2 regions of the Streptomyces sp. NPDC001502 genome follow, and region 2 is predicted to be linked to the other one. Evidence: riboswitches for the same ligand, from Rfam matches in the RefSeq annotation. Region 2 holds a riboswitch; the other holds the start of a gene.

Region 1 (9,985 bases), on a different contig from region 2:
CTTCTTCGACCCCGCCAACCTCGGCCCCTTCCGGGCCACCGACCAGAGCGCGGCCGGCGCCGTCTCCGCCTCCGCGGCGATCCTGCTGTTCAGCTACCTCGGAGTCGAGTCCGCCAGCGTCAGCGCGGGCGAGGTCCGCGACCCGGCCCGCAACGTAGGCCGGGCCACGGTCCTGGGCACCGTGGGCGCCGCCACCGTGTACCTGCTCGGCACGGTCGCCGTCTTCGGCCTGGTCGCCCACGACCGGCTGATCGCCTCCACCGCCCCCTTCACCGACGCCGTCAACGCCATGTTCGGCGGCACCTGGGGCGGCACCGTGGTCGCCTGCGCCGCCGTGATCTCGATGCTCGGCGCCCTCAACGGCTGGACCCTGCTCAGCGCGCAGACCCCGTACGCCGCCGCCAAGGACGGGCTCTTCCCGAAGGCCTTCGAGACCAAGAAGCGCGGCGTCCCCGTCGTCGGCGTGATCGTCACCGTCTCCCTGGCCTCCGCCCTCACCGTCTACAACTACACGGCCGGAACCCAGGGCGTCTTCGAGAGCCTGGTCCTGATCACCACCTTCACGGCCACCGTCCCGTACCTGCTGGCCACCGCCGCGCAGATCTACTTCCTGCTCTCCGGGCAGCGCGAGCGGGTCCACCCCGGCCGCCTGGCCCGCGACGGCGTCCTCGCCGCCCTCGCCTTCGGCTTCTCGATGTGGCTGGTCGCGGGCTCCGGCTACGCGGCCGTCTACCAGGGCGTGCTCTTCCTCTTCGCGGGCGTCCTCGTCTACGCCGCCATGTCCGCGAGGAAGCACCGCGCCGCCGCGTCCCCCGCGGAGTAGCGTGGATGAAGGGGCCGGCCAGGGGGCGCCAAGGAACCATCATGTCCGCGATGAGGAAGAGCATCGACATCGACCGCAGGCCCGAGGACGTCTACGCGTACCTGACGGACCCGACCCACCTGCCGGAGTGGCAGGACAGCGCCGTATCCGCCGTCCCCATCGGCGATCTCCCCGTGCACGTCGGTTCGAGGGTCCTCGTCACCCGGCAGATCGGCCGCCGGCGGGTCCCCACGACCATGGAGTTCGTGGAGCTCGACCCGCCGAGGAGCTGGCACGTGCACGGGGTCGACGGGCCGGTACGACCCGATGTGCGCGGCACCGTCGAACCCCTCGACGGCGGCACCCGCTCCCGCCTCACCCTGGACGTCGACTTCGAGGGCCACGGCGTGGGCCGGGCCCTCGTACCCCTCGTGGTCAGGCCCATGGTCCGCAAGGAGATGCCCCGGGGCGAGGAGAAGCTCAAGCACCTCCTCGAAACCTGACGGCCCCGCGGCCGGGGAAAACCGGATGCCCCGCGGTGTGCGGTGCGGCGACACTGGCCGCACCACACACCCGCCGCACCCCCGAGGACATCCACGCCCGTGCAGGCTGCCGTCACCGTCACCCCCGCCCAGATCCCCGAACTGCTGCTCGGCCTCGCCACCGTCCGGCCGGTGTTCCTCTGGGGGGCTCCCGGCATCGGAAAGTCCTCGCTGGTAAGGAAGTTCGCCGACGCGCTGGGGCTGGAGTGCGTCAGCCTGCTCGGCACCCAGCTCGCGCCCGAGGACCTGATCGGCGTCCCGCAGATCCGCGACGGCCGGTCCGTCTTCTGCCCGCCCGAGGCCATCGCCCGCGACGAGCCGTACTGCCTCTTCCTCGACGAACTCAACGCCGCGAGCCCGGACGTCCAGAAGGCCTTCTACTCGCTGATCCTCGACCGCCGGATCGGCTCCTACGAGCTCCCGGCCGGCTCCATCGTCATCGGCGCGGGCAACCGGGCCACCGACAACGCGCTGGCCCGGCCGATCGCCTCCGCGCTGGTCAACCGCCTCACCCACGTCCACCTCCAGGCGTCCGCACAGGACTGGCTGGTCTGGGCCGGCGAGCACGGCATCCACCCCTGGGTGACCGACTACCTCACCGACCGCCCCGACCACCTCTGGTCGCAGCCGCCCAAGACGGAGGAGCCCTTCTCCACCCCGCGCTCCTGGCACATGCTCTCCGACGCCCTGCACTCCTTCGGCACGGAACTGGACGAGCAGACCCTCAAGGTGATCGCGCACGGCACCCTCACCCCGGCGCACGCCGTCTCCTTCTGCGGCTACGCCAAGATCGTGCGGCACAGCTTCGGCATCGAGGCGATCATGAAGGGCGACGCCTCCTGGCCCACCCGCCCCGCCGACCGCGACCTGCTCTACTACCTCGCCGAGGCCTTCCGGGGCCGCCTGGTCAAGGAGCTGCCCGCACAGCGCGAGCACGTCTCGCCCGCCCTGCGCCAGACCGCCTACCGGGCCAAGGCGCTGCTGGTCCAGCTCGCCGAGATCTCCGTGGAGGTGGCACAGACCGTCATCGCCGACGACGCCGACGGCCTGCCCGTGCTGCCCTCCTGGTTCCTCGTGGAGGCCGCCCGGGACATGCCGCGCCTGGTCGAGGCCCGCCGGTGAGCGTGTCGCGCCCCCGGCCCAGGAAGAAGACCCAGCCCGACCCCGCCGCCCAGGCCTTCGCCGAGGGGCTCGCCCTGGTCAAGCGCAACCCGGCCCTCGCCGCCGTCGGCGGGAGCGTGTGCGAGCAGCCCAAGTGCCCCGGGACCCCCGCCGCGGGCCTGGTCGCCGTGGACTCCAACGGCGTACTCCACGTCCGCTCCGGCCTGCGCGCCGAGCCCGGCACCTGGGCGTGGGCCCTCGCCCACGCCCTGCTCCACCTCGGCTTCGGCCACGTCCCGGCCGCGGCCGACCGGCACCGCGCGCAGCCCGACCGCTTCGACCTCGCCGCCCGCTGCGCCGTCGTCAACCGCTTCCTGCTGACCCAGCCGTCCGTCCGGCCCCCTGACGACCTCCCGGCCGAGTACCCCGGCGGTGACGAGGAACTGCTCGCGGCCCGCTGGCGCCGGGACGGCATCCCCGCCGCCTACGAGCTCTGCGGCACCGCCGGCGACCACCCCGACCAGCTCCTGGTCACCTGGCAGGCATGGAACTCCACCCCGGTCCCCGACTGGGAGACCGCCTTCGCGCACGCCCTGACCCGCAGCGTCTCCGCCGCCATGGAGGTCGCCGGCGGGCGCCGCGACCGGGTCACGGGGGAACGCGTGGCGCAGCGCCCGTGGGACCGCGCCCTGAACTGGTTCGTCTCCTCGTACCCGCTCCTCGGCGGCCTGGCCAGCGGCCTGAAGATCGTCGCCGACGCCGAGCTGGCCCGTGCCCAGGACATCGACATCGCCGCGGTCAGCGCCACCGCCGGGGAGATCTACGTCAACCCGCTCCGCAGCTTCGAGGAGGGGGAATGGCGGTTCATCCTGGCCCACGAGATGCTGCACGCCGCCCTGCGCCACGGCGAGCGCCGCGGCGCCCGGGACCCGTACCTGCACAACGTCGCCGCCGACTACGTCGTCAACGGCTGGCTCGTCGAGATGGGCGTCGGCGAGATGCCCGCCGGGCTGCTGTACGACCCCGAGCTGAAGGACCTCTCCGTCGAGGAGGTCTACGACCGGATCACCACCGACCTGCGCCGGATGCGCCGCCTCGCCACCCTGCGCGGCAAGGGCCGCGGGGACATCCTGGGCGACCCGCTGCCCCACCGGGGCAGCGCACCGTACGCCGACCTGGACGAGTTCTACCGGCGCGGCCTGGTCCAGGGCTTCGACCTGCACACGTACGGGGAGCGCGGCCTGCTGCCCGCCGGGCTGATCCAGGAGATCCGGGCCCTGGCCCACCCGCCCGTGCCGTGGGACGCCCGGCTCGCCCGCTGGTTCGACGAGTACGTGCCGCGCACCGAGCCGGTACGGAGCTTCGCGCGCCCGGCGCGCCGCCAGGCGTCCACCCCGGACATTCCGCGCGCGGGCCGTTACTTCCCGCCCGAGGAGGTCGCCCGCTGCACCTTCGGCGTGGTCCTCGACACCTCGGGGTCGATGAACGCGGCCCTGCTCGGCAAGGCGCTGGGCGCCATCGCCTCGTACGCGCAGGCCCGCGACGTACCGGCGGCACGCGTCGTCTTCTGCGACGCCGCGCCGTACGACGCGGGCTATCTGCCCCCGACCGAGATCGCGGGCCGCGTACGGGTCCGCGGGCGCGGCGGGACCGAGCTGCAGCCGGGCGTCGACCTGCTGCAGCGGGCGGAGGACTTCCCGCCCGGGGCCCCGGTCCTGGTGATCACGGACGGCTGGTGCGACACCCTGCGCATCCGGCGCGAGCACGCCTATCTGATCCCCCAGGGTGCCTCCCTGCCCTTCACCCCCAGGGGACCCGTCTTCCGCCTGACCTGACCTGACCTGGCCTGGCCCAGTCCGGTCCGGTCCGGCCGGTCCCGGCCCGTGGCCGGATGCAGAACGCCCCCGACCCGCGGGTCCGCAGGTCAGGGGCGTGCCGGAGGAGATCGGCTCAGTCGAGGTAGTCGCGCAGCACCTGCGAACGCGACGGGTGGCGCAGCTTCGACATGGTCTTGGACTCGATCTGGCGGATGCGCTCACGGGTGACCCCGTACACGCGGCCGATCTCGTCCAGGGTCTTCGGCTGGCCGTCGTTGAGGCCGTAGCGCATGGAGACCACGCCCGCCTCGCGCTCCGAGAGCGTGCCCAGGATGGACTGGAGCTGCTCCTGGAGGAAGGTGAAGGAGACCGCGTCCGCCGGGACGACCGCCTCGGAGTCCTCGATGAGGTCACCGAACTCGCTGTCGCCCTCCTCACCCAGGGGGGTGTGCAGGGAGATCGGCTCACGGCCGTACTTCTGGACCTCGATGACCTTCTCGGGGGTCATGTCGAGTTCCTTGCCCAGCTCCTCCGGGGTGGGCTCACGGCCCAGGTCCTGGAGCATCTGGCGCTGCACGCGGGCGAGCTTGTTGATGATCTCGACCATGTGCACGGGGATGCGGATGGTGCGCGACTGGTCGGCCATGGCACGCGTGATCGCCTGCCGGATCCACCAGGTCGCATACGTGGAGAACTTGAAGCCCTTGGTGTAGTCGAACTTCTCGACCGCGCGGATCAGGCCGACGTTGCCCTCCTGGATCAGGTCCAGGAAGAGCATGCCGCGGCCGGTGTAGCGCTTGGCGAGGGAGACCACGAGGCGGAGGTTGGCCTCCAGCAGGTGGTTCTTCGCGCGGCGGCCGTCCTCGACCAGGATCTCCAGCTCGCGCTTGAAGGCGGGCTTGTGGTCCTCCTCCTCTTCGAGCTTGTACTCGGAGAACAGGCCCGCCTCGATGCGCTTGGCGAGCTCCACCTCCTGCTCGGCGTTGAGGAGCGGCACCTTGCCGATGAGCTTGAGGTAGTCCTTGACGGGGTCGGCGGTGGCACCGGCCACCATGACCGTCTGCGCCGGGGCGTCGTCCTCGTCGTCGTCGGACAGGACGAAGCCCTGGGTGCCGCCGGCCTTGGGCGCCTCGTCCTCGGCCTCGTCGGCGAGGTCCTCGGCAGCCCAGTCCTCGCCCTCGACGGCGGGAGTCTCGCCCTCGTCGGCGTCCTTGGCGCTGGTCTTCTTCGCCGCGGTCTTCTTCACGGCGGTCTTCTTGGCGGCGGTCTTCTTGACCGTGCGCTTCTTCGGCTCGGCGGCGGCCTCGGCCGACGCCTCGTCCCCGATGGCTGCGGCCGACGAAGCGGATATCGCCGTGGCGGTGGTGGTGACGGCCGTCGCCGCGGCGGTGGCCGCGGTCTTGCGGGCGCCGATGGGGCGCGGCGCCGCGGCGGCCTTCTTGGCGACGGTGCGGGCCGGGGCGGCGGCAGCCTTGCGGGGCTTCTTGGCGGCAGCCTTGGTGGCAGGGGCCGCGCTGACGTGGAGGGCGACACCCTCCTCGTCCAGGACCTGGTTCAGGCTGCGCAGGACCCGCTTCCACTGGTCCACCGGGATGCGGCCGGCCTCGAAGGCCTGGCGCACGTCGTCACCGTTGATGTGACCCTGCTCGCGGCCGCGCTCGACGAGCGCGACAAGGGCCTCGGATTCGGCGATCTCCGGAGGGAACGTACGGGACGGGCTGAGCGACACAAGGAGCCTCTCGTTGCGAACAGATTAAGGGTGGGCGGGACATCATCGCGCGAACTCGGGAAACAGACCCGAGGGGGGTCTGTATTCCGGGCCGCGCGAGGACACCTGTCGGTTCATCGCATGCCCGAGTCGATTCGTTACGCGCTGAATTGAGTGACCTGCGCCACGCTGTGGCCACGCAACCCGATCCGGCGCAGATCCGTCCGCCCTTCAGATCAGCCCGTTTTGCGGGCCTCGATGAGGAAGCGGGCGGTGTGAGCGACGAACGGACCTTCGCGTTCGATCCGTTCGTGGAGCTCACGCAACCGGTCCCGGTACTGCCCGACCGTGAAGCCGGGCACCATCCAGATCACCTTCCGTAGAAAGTAGATCACGGCTCCGATGTCGTGGAACTCCGTGCGCAGACGTTCGGAGCGCAGATCGAGGACTTCGAGGCCGGCCGCGGTGGCGTCGGCGACCGCGTCGTCGGGGTGCCGGGAGCGCCGGATCCCTTCGGGCTGCGGGCCGAGGAAGTACTCGACGAGCTCGAAGACGCTCGCCGGGCCGACCTGCTGCGAGAGGTAGCTGCCGCCCGGCGTCAGCACCCGCGCGATCTCCTCCCACCAGATGGTCACCGGGTGCCGGCTGGTCACCAGCTCGAAGGCCGCGTCGCCGAAGGGCAGCGGCGGCTCGTCGGCGTCGGCGACCACCACCGCGCCCAGCGGGTGCAGCAGCCGCGTCGCCTTCTCCACGTTGGGCGGCCAGGACTCGGTGGCCGCCGTCAGCGGCGGCAGCGGAGCGCACCCGGCCAGGACCTCGCCGCCACCGGTCTGGATGTCCAGCGCGGACCGGACCTGGGCCAGGCGCTCGGCCATGAGCCGCTGGTACCCCCAGGAGGGACGCTGCTCGGTGGCCCGGCCGTCGAGCCAGGAGAAGTCCCAGCCGTCCACCGAGACGGACTCGGCCTCGGCGACAAGATGGTCGAAAGTACGCGTCATGCATTGATCGTCCCAGGTCGGACGCCCGACAACCACCGGATATGTCGACTACAGTGGTCGGCGGGCCGTGACTGGCGTTCGGGTGGATCACCACCGGGGAGCGGCCCGGCGTACCTGTGGACCTCCGGTACGTCGGCTGCCGCGCGCCTGGGCGAACCGCGATCCGCAGCGACGTTCAGGAGACCCCGTGACGACTGCCCAGACTGCCTCTGCCACCGCCTCTGCCGCCGGCTCCGCCCAGCTGATGGACGGCACGGCCCTCGCCCGCCGCATCTCGGAGCAGACCGCCGCCTACGCGGCGAAGATCACCGAGCGCACCGGCACCGCGCCCTGCCTCGCGACCGTGCTGGTCGGCGAGGACCCGGCCTCCGTGACCTACGTCCGCATGAAGCAGAACCGCTGCGCCAAGGCGGGGATCACCTCCCGCCACGTCGAGCTTCCGGCCGAGACCACCACCGAGGAGCTGGTGGCCACCCTCACCGCGCTGTCCGAGGACCCGGAGATCAGCGGCATCCTGCTCCAGCACCCCGTCCCGCACCACATCGACGAGCGCGCCGCCTTCGAGGCCATCGCCCCGGGCAAGGACGTCGACGGGGTCACCATGCACTCCTTCGCCGCCATGGGCTTCGGGCTGCCGGGCTTCGTCTCCTGCACCCCCGGCGGCATCATGCGCCTGCTCGCCGCCTACGACGTGGACCTGACCGGCAAGCACGCCGTCGTCGTCGGCCGCAGCGCGATCCTGGGCAAGCCGGCCGGAATGCTGCTGCTGGAGCAGAACGCCACCGTCACCTACTGCCACTCGCGCACCCAGGACCTGCCCTCGATCGTGCGCCAGGCGGACGTGCTGGTCGCCGCCGTCGGCAAGGCCGAGTTCATCCGCGGCGAGGACATCAAGCCGGGCGCGGTGGTCCTCGACGCCGGTTACAACGAGGGCAACGTCGGCGACGTGCACTTCGAGTCGGCCGCCGCCCGGGCCTCGTTGATCACTCCGGTGCCGGGTGGTGTCGGCCCGATGACCATCGCCGTACTGCTGGAGCAGACCGTGCAGGCGGCCGCCGCGCAGGCCGGGCTGGACCTCGCGGAGCTCTGATCCCACCGCGCGGATCCCGCGTACGACGCACGCCCGCGCTCACACGCGCACGCACGCCCCGGCCGGCCCTCGGTCCGGGGCGTCGCGTTTTCCCCGGGTGGCCGGTCCGCACGCCCGTGGCGTGCGGACCGTGGGCCCTCAGGCGCCGACCGGGCCGGGGTTCAGGTCCGGCGTGCCGGCGGTGGCCGCGTCACGGGCCCCGGCGACGATGTCGGAGGTACGGAACGCGTCCGCCAGGGCGGTCAGGGGCCGCCGGCCCAGACGGTAGGGCTCCGGGATCGCGGCCGGCCCCGGCACGGATCCGCGCGCGGCGGCGGCCTTGCGGTGGCAGGCGGCCGCCAGGACGGCGGCGTCCGCGACCGTGGCGGCCCGCGCCTCGCCCATGCCCCGGCCCCGGGCCTCCTCGTACGCGGCGCCGTGGACCTGGGGGTCGAACCAGCCGGCCAGCGCCAGGATGCCGTCGTCGATGACCGACTCGCGGTGGATGAGCCGGATCCCCACCGGGGACCACCAGGCCAGCGGGACGGTCCGCCCCTGGGCCGCGGCGAATCCGCGCAGCGCCTTCCACAGCGGGCGCAGCCGCCGGTACTGGCTGAGGGCCACCCATGTCGCCGACCCGCCGACCAGCGGCACGACGAATCCGGCACCGAGCAGCAGCCCGGCGGCCCCGGCCAGTGGCGGTGCCACGTCCGTGGACAGGAACACCCAGTCGTGGCCGGCCCAGCGGGCCACCACCGAGGCCCACTTGGCGGCCAGGTAGGCCAGGTCCATCAGCCCGGCGACCACGATCAGGGCCAGCCCGGTGCGCAGCGGGCGCAGCGCGCGGTCCGCGCGCGCCAGCCACTTGCCGCACAGCCAGGTCAGGGCCGAGGTGCCCATGGTGTGCGCCACGAGGAAGCAGACGATCATCTCGCGGATCCAGGGCGTGGTCGCGTAGTACGTGTCCAGGTCCTGGAGCCGCTCCACCGGCGCGTCGCCGATCACGAACAGGACGACGATCGCCGCGGTCGCCGTGCCGAACAGTGCCGTGGTCAGCCGGGTGGCCCGGCGCACGGCCGCGGGCGGCCCGCCGCGCCACTGCAGGACCAGGACGACGCACAGCCCGGAGAACACCGTGGCAAGGCCGAACACCAGGGGCGCGGAGAAGTTGACCACGCCGGTGCGGCGGTTGACCGCGGCAATGGTGGACGGCGATGCCAGGAAGTTGATGGGAGCCCCGACGACGAGCAGCGCGCACGCGGTCCGGTTCAGCGGCTGGTCCCAGTCCCGGCGCAGGGTCGGCACCTTGATCAGCAGCGCCAGGACCATCAGGGAGGCGGGCAGGAGCGGCAGCATTCTGCCGCTCATCGGGCCTGTCCGACGGCGTCGGCGGGGCCGACCGGGTCCGCCGACGGGCCGGTGCCCGTGCCCGTGTCCGTGTCCGTGCCCGTGCCGGTGTCCGTGCCCGTGCCGGTGCCCGGCTTGGTGCCGGGCGCCCGGTCGAGCCCGGCGACGGCCCGCTCGGCGGCGGTGAGCGGCGGCGCCTTCAGCGCGCCCCGGTCCGAAGCACGCAGGACGTGCCAGACCACCGACGGGTGGAGCCAGTGGGTGGGAGCGGTGCTCATGGTGAGGACCTTGAACAGGGCGGCGGTGAGCACCTCGTCCGTGGTCGCTCCCGTCATCAGCCTGTTGACGTACACGTTGAGCAGACCGGTGCCGGCACGCGGCTTTACCCCGGTGGCTCCCGGATACAGGATGTCCTGCGACGTGGCCAGCTCCCAGGCGGTGCTGACCTGCGGCGCGATGACGCGCTGCGCCTCGCGGCCTATCCCGGGATGCTCCAGTCCCTTCGCCCGCAGCAGGGTGCGTACGGCCAGGATCCCCTGGGCCGCGACGGTCATGCCCTGTCCGTACAGCGGGTTGAAGGTGGCGACGGAGTCGCCGACGG
Region 2 (10,963 bases):
TACCGCGACCGGGTGATCCAGGAGCTCTATGTCCACGAGGAGCGCTTCGTAGCGCCCTCCTACGGCTTCGACGCCGCCCGCGTCCTCGCCCACGCACTCCAGGCCCGCCGCGCCGAAGCGGCCTGGGCCTCCGCCGTCCTGGCGGTGTGGGGCCTCGGGCTGCTGCTGGCCCAGCCGCTCCTGCTCTTCCTGCTCGTCCCGGCCGCCTTCCTGAGCGGCGCCGGGCGGATCGCGCGCCGCCGGGCGGCGACGGCACGCGGCAGCCGTTTCCTCGAACTCCTGCTGCGCGGCTGCGGCTACGTGCTGCTCATCGGCGTCGGCCTCGGCGTAGTGCAGGGCGCATTCGAGGGCGAGACGAACGTCGGAGGGGCCGACGACTCGCTCGTGGTCTACGAGCAGATCCTGCGCGAGATCGAGCGGGAGCCCTTCGCCGTCATCTTCGCGCTGCCCAAAGTCGGCTACGTGATCGCAGGCCGATACGCATGGACCGCCCTGATCGTCTTCGCCCTGCTCATCCTGGTCGTCGGCCTCCAGCGGGGCCACTTCGCCCGCGTCATCAGCACCTCGCTCAGCCGGACGCGGTACGCCGACCCGAACGCCGACCCCGCCTCCGGCAGCCGTTTCGCCAGGATCCGCGACCGGATCCGGCGGACCCAGCACAGCCGCCTGGTCATCTACAACGTCGACGATCCGTTCTGCGGCGCCGGCGCGGCCTACCGCCCCTGGCACCTGTCGGTCGAGCTGCGCCCCCGCACGGACGGGGTCCCGCCCGAACCGCTGGACAACGAGCGGATCGTGGCCCGGATCCGGCCGCGGCTGGAGGCCCTGCGCGTCCCGTCGCCGCACGGCTCGCCGGAGGCCGAGCAGGCCGTACTGGACCGGCTGCGGGAACTGGTCATCGACGAGTGCGTGTTCCTCCCGGCCTCCGGGCTGCCCGCGGCGCACGAGCCGGACCTCTCGGACCGGGCCTTCGCCGCGCACCGGGCCGGCGCCGTGGAGGAAGGCGGGGAGCGCCGCCGGCACTTCCTGCGGGTACGGGTCGGGGGCTGGGACGAGAACCTCGTCATCACCGTCTTCGTACGCGTCCACACCCAGGGCGGGATGCTGATGCTGGAGGTGGCGCCGCACGTGCTGCTGCCCGTGCGGCCCCAGTTCCAGGAGGCCGACGACGTGGCCCGGCGCCACCTGCGGAACAACCCCTTCGCCAAGACGGTCTGGGCGCTGAGGCACGCCCCGCGCTCGCTCTCCAAGGCGCTCACCACCCTGTCGGGCGGCAGCCGCGGCCCGTGGCAGATCGCCACGGAGGGCCACGGCGGCGCGCTCCCGGCCGGCCCGGCCGTGTCCGTACGCGAGCTGGCGGCGCAGGAGGACGCCTCGCTGTTCCAGCTGATGGACCTGGACCGGTACCTGAAGACCATCCAGGACCGGATCGTCGGCGGCGTGACCCTGGCCCTGCACGAAGCGGGCTGGCACACGGAGGAGTTCGCGCAGCGCGCGGTCACCGTGGCCGAGGGCGGGGTGTACATCCAGTCGGTGAGCCACAGCGCGTTCAGCGTGGGTGGCAGCGGACACCACAATCAGACGAGCCACCACACGAGCAGGGGAGACCGGCAGTGACGCACGACGGGGGAAGCGGGGAGGTGCGGATCAACCGCATCGAAGGCAGCACCTTCAGCATCGGCGGTACCGACATCACCAACACCACCGTCCACCACGGCGGTACGGGGGCGGCCGCCCCGGGCGCGGCCGAACTGCTGGAGGCCGTACGGGAGCTGCGCATCGCCCTCGTCCACCTGCCCCGCAGCGCCGACCGGTCGGCCCTCGACGCCGAACTGGACGAGGCCGCCGGCGAGCTGGAGGAGGCCGGGGAGATCCGGCCCGGCCTGCCCGCCCGGCTGCGGGATGCGCTCCGGCGCTGGGCCCCGGTGGTGGACTCGGTGAACGCGGCCGCCGCCCTCGGCGGGCTGCTCGCCTCGCTGGGGAGCTGACCGGTGGCCACGGGCGGCGGTGCCCACTGGAACCCGCAGTCGCAGCGCTGGGAGTGGGCGGATCAGCCGCCGCCCCCGCCCTCCTACCCGCCCCCGGCCCCGCCCTCGTACCCGCCCCGCCCGCAAGGGGGCGGGGCGGGCGGCCAGGGCGGCCAGGGCGGCCAGGGCGGTCCGGGCCGGGAGCGGTCGTGGAAGATCCCGCTGCTGGTGGCCCTCGGGGCCGTGGCGGTGGGCGGCTGCGCCGTGGCGGGATGGTTCGTCCTGGGCGACGGGGGGCCGAAAACTCCCGCCGCGGCCCCGTCGGCTTCGGGTACCCCGGCCCCGCCGTCCGGTACGGGTCCGAACGCGGCCCCGAGCGCAGCCGCCCCCTCGCCGTCCTCCGCGTCGCCCTCGGTCCCGCCGCCGTACACGGTGGTCCGCGACGACGGCGGCTTCTCGGTCGCCGTGCCCACGGGCTGGGAGCGCAGCCGCGACGAGGACGGCAGCGGCTCCTTCTACCGGCGGCCCGGGGACCGCAGCGCGCTGGTCCAGATCTTCCGCGTCACCGAGGCGGACAGTGTCGGAGCGTGCGAGCTGCTGCGGATCTCCTCGCAGGCCCTCGGTGGCCGTCCCGGCTACCAGGAGGTCTCCATCGATCCGGCGCCCGGCGGGTCCTGCGAGCTGGTGTACGAGTACGACAACCAGGAATCGCACGGACGCCGCCGTGCGATCGAGCGCATCACCGTCGCCCCGGACGGCAGGCGGTGGGCGCTGCTGGCGGCCGGCCCGGCCGCCGACGGCACGGCGGTGCGCGCGAACCTGACGGCGGCCGTGGAGTCGTTCAGGCCGGAATGACCGCTCCTACTTGTACATGCCCGGGGTGTAGTGGCCCGGCACCAGACGGGTGGTGACGCCGATGCGGTTCCAGACGTTGATCGTCGCGATGACGGCGATCAGCTGGGCGAGCTCGCGCTCCTCGAACTGCTTGGCCGCCTTCTCGTAGACCTCGTCGGGCACGAAGCCGTCCGTCAGGACGGTGACGGCCTCGGTGAGCTCGATCGCGGCGAGCTCCTTCTCGGTGTAGAAGTGCCGCGACTCCTCCCAGGCGCCCAGCTGGACGATGCGCTCGACGCTCTCACCGGCGGCGATCGCGTCCTTGGTGTGCATGTCGAGGCAGAAGGCGCAGTGGTTGATCTGGGAGGCGCGGATCTTGACGAGCTCGACCAGGGAGGGGTCCAGGCCCTTCTTGGAGGCGATCTCCAGGGCGAGGACGGCCTTGTAGACCTCGGGGGCGAGCTTCGCCATCTGCAGGCGCGGGGTGTGCTCGGGGGCGTGTTCGTGTGTGGTCGTCATGTGATCCACCCTAGGAGTCAGGCGGCCCACCGATATGGTCCATATCCATGACGGAATCATGGGCCACTTTCGGCGCCGACCTGCACCTGGACCTCACCGCCGGACGCGGCCTGCGGGCCGGGCTCACCGAGGCCCTGCGCGAGGCCGCGCGCAGCGGGCGGCTGGCGGCCGGGACCCGGCTGCCGTCGTCGCGCACCCTCGCCGCCGACCTGGGCATCGCCCGGAACACGGTCGCCGAGGCGTACGCCGAGCTCGTCGCCGAGGGCTGGCTGACGGCCCGCCAGGGCTCCGGCACCCGCGTCGCCGAACGGGCCCGTCCGCGCCGGCCCGCGGCCGCCGCCCCCGTACGGCGCCCCGCGCGCAAGGGGCCCGCGTACAGCCTGATCCCCGGCTCCCCGGACCTGGGCGGCTTCCCGCGCGCGGCCTGGCTGTCGGCGGCCCGGCGGGCGCTGACCGACGCGCCGAACGAGGCCTTCGGGTACGCGGCCGACCCGCGCGGCCGGATCGAGCTGCGGCAGGCGCTGGCCGGATACCTGGCGCGGGCGCGCGGGGTGTACGCGGACCCCGAACGGATCGTGCTGTGCGCGGGCTTCCTGCACGGGCTGGCGCTGCTGGCGGGCGTACTGCGGGCGCGGCGGGTGCGGGAGGTGGCGGTGGAGGGCTACGGCCTGGACTTCCACCGGGACCTGCTGGTGCGGGCGGGTCTGCGGACGCGCCCGCTGGGCGTGGACGGGGAGGGAGCCCGGACGGGGGAGCTGACCGCGGCGGCGGGAGCGGTGCTGCTGACCCCGGCGCACCAGTTCCCGACGGGCGTCGCCCTGACCCCGGCCCGGCGGGCCGCCGCGGTCGACTGGGCCCGGACCACGGGCGGGCTGATCCTGGAGGACGACTACGACGGGGAGTTCCGCTACGACCGTCAGCCGGTCGGCGCGCTGCAGGGCCTGGACCCGGACCGGGTGGTGTACCTCGGGACGGCCAGCAAGTCACTGGCCCCCGGGCTGCGGATGGGCTGGATGGTGGTCCCGCCGGGGCTGCTGGAGGAGGTCCTGGCGGCCAAGGGGCCCACCGAATGGGCGTCCAGCGCGCTGGACCAGCTGACGCTGGCGGAGTTCCTCACCTCCGGGGCGTACGACCGGCACGTGCGCGGGATGCGGCTGCGGTACCGGCGGCGCCGGGACGAACTGGTGGCGGCGGTGGGGGACCGGGTGGGCGTGTCGGGGATCGCGGCGGGGCTGCACGCGGTGCTGGACCTCCCGGAGGGGCTGGAGCGGTCGGTGCTGCAGTCGGCGGCGTGGCAGGACCTGGCCTTGCACGGACTGGAGCGCTTCCGCCATCCGCAGGCCCCGGCGCTGGGCCGCGACGCGGTGGTCGTGGGCTACGGGACGCCGTCGGACAGCGCGTGGTCCCCGACGTTGGCCGCCCTCGCCGCCGCCCTTCCCTGACGGGCCGCCCCCCCGATCACGCGCCTCAATCGCCGGCGGGGCTGAAATACCGGGGCTCCGCCCCGCACCTCGCTCCTCAAACGCCGGAGGGGCTGGATTGTGCCGGCGTTTGAGGAGCGGGGTCTGGGGCGGAAGCCCCGGCGGCGGCGCGGCCCTGGTCACCCGGCCGGGGACGGCTTCGGTGGGGCCGGTTCGCCGAAGCGGGCCAGGGCCAGGGAGCCGGCCACCGCCACCGCGAAGCCGGTCACCGCCAGCCAGGCCAGGCCCTCGCGGGTGCTGTCGCCGAGCCAGGCCACGCCCACCACCGCCGGGCCGATCGTCTCGCCGAGGACCATGCCCGCCGTCGCCACCGTCACCGAGCCGCGTGCCAGGGCCGAGGTGAGGAGCAGGAAGGCCGCGCCGCCGCCCAGCAGGAGGGCGTACAGGGCCGGGTTGCGCAGGTCCCAGGGGGAGTCGATGAGCCGGACCGAGACTTCTACCACCCCGAAGCCCGTCCCCGCCGCGAGGCCGAGGACCAGCGCCCGCGGTCCGTCCGGGAGCCGGCCCGCGACCACGCCGACCAGCAGCACCAGCCCGGCCACCACCAGCAGCCCCACTTCGAGCGCCGTCGACCCGGTCCCCGTGCCCTCCTCCCCGGCGGAGAGCCCGAGCATCAGCAGCCCCGCGCACACCACCGCCACCGCGCCCCACTCGGTCCGGGACAGCCGCACCCGCAGCAGCCGCGCCGCGACCACCGCCGTCACCGCCAGGCTGGCCGCCAGCGCCGCCCCCACCGCGTAGATCGGGACGTGCAGCAGGGCGATGATCTGGAGCACGAAGCCGGCTCCGTCGAGGCCCAGACCCGCCAGGTAGCGCCACTGCCGCACGGCCCGCAGGAACAGTGCCGTGTCCACTCCGGACCCGGTACCGGGCTCCGCCGCACGCGCCGCGACCGCCTGCAGAACCGAGGCCGTACCGAAGCAGACCGCCGCACCGAGCGCGCAAATCATCCCAATCAGCACGAACTGACTCTAGGTCACGGATCTCACGGCGGCCGGATTCCATCGGCCGGTGGCCCCGCTCTACTCTGTCGGCAGCACGCGAGGCCCCAGGGGGAGCACCAGACATGGACAGCAGCAGCACCAATCAGCGCCGCATGCGCTCCGGCGCCGTCGCCCTCGGAGGCATGGGCCTGCTCGCGGCCACGCTCGTGGCCTGCGGCAGCAGCGACGAACCGGACAAGCGTTGCGCCTCCCGTTCGACGCTCAACCAGCTGAACAACAAGGAGTGCAAGACCGGCGGCACCGGCGCCTACTACTACGGCGGCTACGTCAGCTCCGGCAAGGTCGCCGGCGGCAGCTTCGACAAGTCCGCCGTCACCCGCGGCGGCATCGGCGGCCACTCCAGCTCCGGCTCCAGCGGCGGCTGACCGAGACCATGCAGCGGCACACCATCGAGCCCCGTCCCGACTGGCAGAAGACCGTCGAGGAGCAGGGTCTGATCTATCCCCTGACCCGCTACCCCGACGACTCCCTGCGCCCCTACTGGGACGAGAGCGCGTACTACTCCTTCTCGCTCCCCGAGGTCGAGGCCCTGGAGAACGTCGTCGAGGAGCTGCACGCCATGTGCCTGGCCGCGGCCGCGCACATCGTCGAGCACGACCGCTTCGCCGACCTCGGCATCACCGACCCGAAACTGGCCGCGCTGATCGCCGAGTCCTGGCGGCGCCGCGCCGAACAGCCCTCCCTCTACGGCCGTTTCGACCTGCGCTACGACGGCGGCGGCAGCCCGGCCAAGATGCTGGAGTACAACGCGGACACCCCCACCTCCCTCGTGGAGGCGGCCAGCCCCCAGTGGTTCTGGATGGAGGAACGCTTCCCCGGCGCCGACCAGTGGAACTCCCTCCACGAGCGCCTCGTCGACGCCTGGCGGCGCCAGGCCGAGCTGCTCCCGCCCGGCCCGCTGCACTTCGCGCACTCCGAGACCGACGAGCTCGGCGAGGACCTGATGACGGTCGCCTACCTCCAGGAGACCGCCGAACAGGCCGGCCTGGACACGCACGCCCTCTCCGTCGAGCAGATCGGCTGGGACAGCCTGTCCGGCCGGTTCGTCGACGAGAAGCTCCGCTTCATCCGCTCCTGCTTCAAGCTCTACCCGTGGGAGTGGCTGGCCACGGACGAGTTCGGCCCGCAGGTCCTCGGCACGTACGACCACGGCGGCGGCTCCGGCTCCACCTGCTGGATCGAGCCGCTGTGGAAGATGCTGCTGTCCAACAAGGCGCTGCTCGCGATCCTGTGGGAGCTCTTCCCGGAGCACCCCAACCTGCTGCCCGCCTACCTCGACGGCCCGCGCGAGCTCGCCGAGCCCGGGTCCGCCGGCTACGTGGCCAAGCCCCTCCTCGGCCGTGAGGGCGCGGGGGTCACCCTGCACGAGGCGGGCGACGTCGGCGAGCCCTTCGTACCGGAGGAGGGGGAGCGGTACTGCTTCCAGGGCCTGGCCCCGCTGCCCGACTTCGACGGCAACCGGGTGGTGCTCGGCGCATGGGTCGTCGAGGACGAGGCGGCGGGGCTCGGCATCCGCGAATCGGCGGGGCCGGTCACGGACGAGTACGCCCGCTTCCTGCCCCACGTCATCCTCTGACCGAACCGGGGAAGCCCTACACGCCGAGCACCGACCGGAGCTGGTCCAGGCCCCAGTCCAGGTCCTCCTTGCTGATCACCAGCGGCGGGGCGATCCGGATCGTCGACCCGTGGGTGTCCTTCACCAGCACCCCGAGCTCCATCAGCTTCTCGGAGATCTCCCGGCCGGTGCCCCGCGACGGGTCGATGTCGACGCCCGCCCACAGCCCGCGGCCGCGTACGGCGGTCACCGCGCCCCCGCCGACCAGCAGGTTCAGCTCCCGGTGCAGGTGCTCGCCCAGTTCGGTGGCGCGGCCCTGGAACTCGCCGGTCCGCAGCATCGCGATGACCTCCAGCGCGACCGCGCACGCGAGCGGGTTCCCGCCGAAGGTGGACCCGTGCTGCCCGGGCCGGAACACCCCGAGCACGTCCCGGTCGGCGACCACGGCCGACACCGGCACCACGCCGCCGCCGAGCGCCTTGCCGAGGATGTACACGTCCGGGACGACCCCCTCGTGCTCGCACGCGAAGGTCCGGCCGGTCCGGCCCAGCCCCGACTGGATCTCGTCCGCCATGAAGAGGACGTTCCGCTCGCGGGTCAGCTCCCGTACGCCGCTCAGGTACCCGGCGGGCGGCACCAGCACCCCCGCCTCGCCCTGGATCGGCTCCAGCAGCACGGCCACGGTGTTCTCGGTGACGGCGTGGGCCAGCGCGGTGAGGTCCCCGTACGGAACGATCTCGAAGCCCGGCGTGTACGGGCCGAAGTGGTCGCGGGCGTCGTGGTCCGTGGAGAAGGAGACGATGGTCGTGGTGCGCCCGTGGAAGTTGTCGGCGGCGACCACGATCTTGGCGTGCCCGTCCGGGACGCCCTTGACCTCGTAGCCCCACTTGCGGGCGGTCTTCACCGCCGTCTCCACGGCTTCCGCCCCCGTGTTCATGGGGAGCACCATCTCCTTGCCGCACAGCGCGGCGAGCTCGGTACAGAAGTCGGCGAAGCGGTCGTGGTGGAAGGCGCGCGAGGTGAGCGTGACCCGTTCCAGCTGGGCGCGGGCGGCGTCGATCAGACGGCGGTTGCCGTGCCCGAAGTTGAGGGCCGAGTACCCGGCGAGCATGTCGAGGTATCTGCGGCCCTCGACATCGGTCATCCACGCGCCTTCCGCGGACGCGACGACCAGGGGCAGCGGATGGTAGTTGTGCGCGCTGTGCGCGTCTGCGGAGCGGATGGCATCAGCAGTTGTCGACACGGGGTCTCCGATCGTCCGTCCGGCGGGGTGAAGCGCCGGGTGAAGCGGTGACGAGGGTGGCGTCACCTTCTTATCGTCGCTCGTATCCCGGACGCAGAAACCTCTCTCCCGGCGCGCCCGCTAAGGTGTCCGGTACGCACGGCGACTGGCGTACGGAGAACCAACTCCGGGGGAGTCGTGCGCGCTCGACCGCATACAGGGCCGCTCGCCTGGGCCTCGCGGGGTACCGATCACATCGACCCCGGAGGAGCCCGCCATGTCCGCGAGCCGCCATTCCGCCCTTTTCGCCACCGACCCCGAGCTGGCGTCCTTCGTCGCGGCGGAGGAAGAGCTGCAGGCACAGACCCTGCGCCTGATCCCCAGTGAGAACTACGTGTCCGCGGCCGTCCTCGAAGCCTCCGGCACCGTGCTGCAGAACAAGTACAGCGAGGGCTACCCCGGCCGCCGCTACTACGAGGGCCAGCAGAACATCGACCGCGTGGAGGCGCTGGCGATCGAGCGGGCCAAGGGCCTGTTCGGCGTGGACCACGCCAATGTCCAGCCGTACTCCGGCTCGCCGGCCAACCTGGCCGTGTACCTGGCCTTCGCGAAGCCGGGCGACACCGTGATGGGCATGGCCCTGCCGATGGGCGGGCACCTGACGCACGGCTGGGGCGTCTCGGCGACCGGCTCCTGGTTCCGGGGCGTGCAGTACGGCGTCCGCGCCGACACCGGGCTCATCGACTACGACGCGGTGCGCGAGCTGGCCCTCGCCGAGCGGCCCAAGGTGATCTTCTGCGGCGGCACCGCCCTGCCGAGGACCATCGACTTCGCCGCCTTCGCGGAGATCGCGCGCGAGGCGGGCTCGGTCCTGGTCGCCGACGTCGCCCACATCGCGGGCCTGATCGCGGGCGGCGCGCACCCGTCCCCGGCGGACCACGTCGACGTCATCTCCACCACCACGCACAAGACCCTGCGCGGTCCGCGGGGCGCGATGCTGATGTGCCGGGAGGAGCACGCGAAGGCCATCGACAAGGCGGTCTTCCCGGGCCTGCAGGGCGGCCCGCACAACCAGACGACGGCCGGTATCGCGGTGGCGCTGCACGAGGCCGCGCAGCCGTCCTTCGTCTCGTACGCCCACGCGGTCGTCGCCAATGCCAAGGCGCTGGCCGCGGCGCTGCTGCAGAAGGGCTTCGACCTGGTCTCGGGCGGTACGGACAACCACCTGATCCTGATCGACCTGACGGGCAAGGACGTGCCGGGCAAGATCGCGGCCAAGGCCCTGGACCGGGCGGGCATCGTCGTGAACTACAACACGGTGCCGTTCGACCCGCGCAAGCCGTTCGATCCCTCGGGGGTGCGGATCGGTACGCCGTCGCTGACCTCGCGGGGCCTGTCCACAGAGCACATGCCGCTGGTGGCCGACTGGATCTCGCGCGCGGTCGACGCCGCCGCGAAGGGGGACGAGCAGGCGCTCGCCGTGATCCGCGCGGAGGTCACGGACCTGATGGCGGCCTTCCCGGCCCCGGGCCTGCCCCTGTCCTGACCTGCGGCACCGCTGCTGGGGCTCCCGTCCCGGACCCCGCGCCTCAAACGCCGGCGGGGCTGGAAAAGATCGCCTCAAACGCCGGCGGGGCTGGATTTTCCGGCCCCGCCCGGCGTTTTGAGGGCGTCCCTCGGCCGGAGACGCCGGGTCTGGGGCGGAGCCCCACGCAGCGGTGTTGGCCCGGCCCGTCCCGGAACGGAAACCGGTCGCTCGGCCGGGGCCGGATCCGGCCGCACCGCTACCGCCCGGTACCCCCGCACCGCACCGGGAGCGGCGCTGCGACCCGGAATGATCCGGCCAGCGGCGGGCACGGGCCCGCCCCCGCACCTGAGAGAATGAAGCCATGGCTTCTGATCGTCCTCGCGCGCTCTCCGGCATCCAGCCCACCTCCGGTTCGTTCCACCTCGGGAACTACCTCGGAGCCATCCGCCAGTACGTCGCCCTGCAGGAGACGCACGACGCCTTCTACATGGTGGTCGACCTGCACGCGATCACCATGCCGCAGGATCCGAAGGATCTGCGCGCGAACACCCGCCTCTCCGCCGCCCAGCTGCTGGCCGCCGGCCTGGACCCCGAGCGCTGCACGCTCTTCGTCCAGAGCCACGTGCCCGAGCACGCGCAGCTCGGCTGGGTCATGAACTGCATCACCGGCTTCGGCGAGGCCAGCCGGATGACCCAGTTCAAGGACAAGTCCGCCAAGGGCGGCGTCAACAGCGCCAGCGTCGGCCTGTTCACGTACCCGATCCTGCAGGTCGCCGACATCCTGCTGTACCAGGCGAACGCCGTCCCCGTCGGCGAGGACCAGCGCCAGCACATCGAGCTGACCCGCGACCTG

What was found. A riboswitch is a leader RNA that binds a small molecule or an ion and turns the genes downstream of it on or off. The one in region 2 is predicted to bind ZMP and ZTP.
Region 1: another riboswitch for ZMP and ZTP. It lies ahead of ACFY0D_RS15795 (bifunctional 5,10-methylenetetrahydrofolate dehydrogenase/5,10-methenyltetrahydrofolate cyclohydrolase); the one in region 2 lies ahead of glyA (serine hydroxymethyltransferase).

What each region holds. Positions count from the first base shown of each region.
Region 1 is NZ_JBIAVW010000008.1:58,760-68,744, reverse strand. It holds gene ACFY0D_RS15825 (amino acid permease) at 1-823, shown strand, start outside; gene ACFY0D_RS15820 (SRPBCC family protein) at 865-1,305, shown strand; gene ACFY0D_RS15815 (MoxR family ATPase) at 1,405-2,466, shown strand; gene ACFY0D_RS15810 (hypothetical protein) at 2,469-4,280, shown strand; gene ACFY0D_RS15805 (RNA polymerase sigma factor) at 4,396-5,991, opposite strand; gene ACFY0D_RS15800 (class I SAM-dependent methyltransferase) at 6,207-6,968, opposite strand; ZMP/ZTP riboswitch at 7,026-7,128, shown strand; gene ACFY0D_RS15795 (bifunctional 5,10-methylenetetrahydrofolate dehydrogenase/5,10-methenyltetrahydrofolate cyclohydrolase) at 7,213-8,058, shown strand; gene ACFY0D_RS15790 (MAB_1171c family putative transporter) at 8,197-9,405, opposite strand; gene ACFY0D_RS15785 (NAD(P)/FAD-dependent oxidoreductase) at 9,402-9,985, opposite strand, start outside.
Region 2 is NZ_JBIAVW010000009.1:153,650-164,612, forward strand. It holds gene ACFY0D_RS17910 (hypothetical protein) at 1-1,617, shown strand, start outside; gene ACFY0D_RS17915 (hypothetical protein) at 1,614-1,988, shown strand; gene ACFY0D_RS17920 (hypothetical protein) at 1,992-2,822, shown strand; gene ACFY0D_RS17925 (carboxymuconolactone decarboxylase family protein) at 2,829-3,320, opposite strand; gene ACFY0D_RS17930 (PLP-dependent aminotransferase family protein) at 3,368-4,762, shown strand; gene ACFY0D_RS17935 (hypothetical protein) at 4,921-5,751, opposite strand; gene ACFY0D_RS17940 (hypothetical protein) at 5,868-6,170, shown strand; gene ACFY0D_RS17945 (glutathionylspermidine synthase family protein) at 6,179-7,381, shown strand; gene rocD (ornithine--oxo-acid transaminase) at 7,398-8,603, opposite strand; ZMP/ZTP riboswitch at 8,735-8,825, shown strand; gene glyA (serine hydroxymethyltransferase) at 8,860-10,128, shown strand; gene trpS (tryptophan--tRNA ligase) at 10,472-10,963, shown strand, end outside.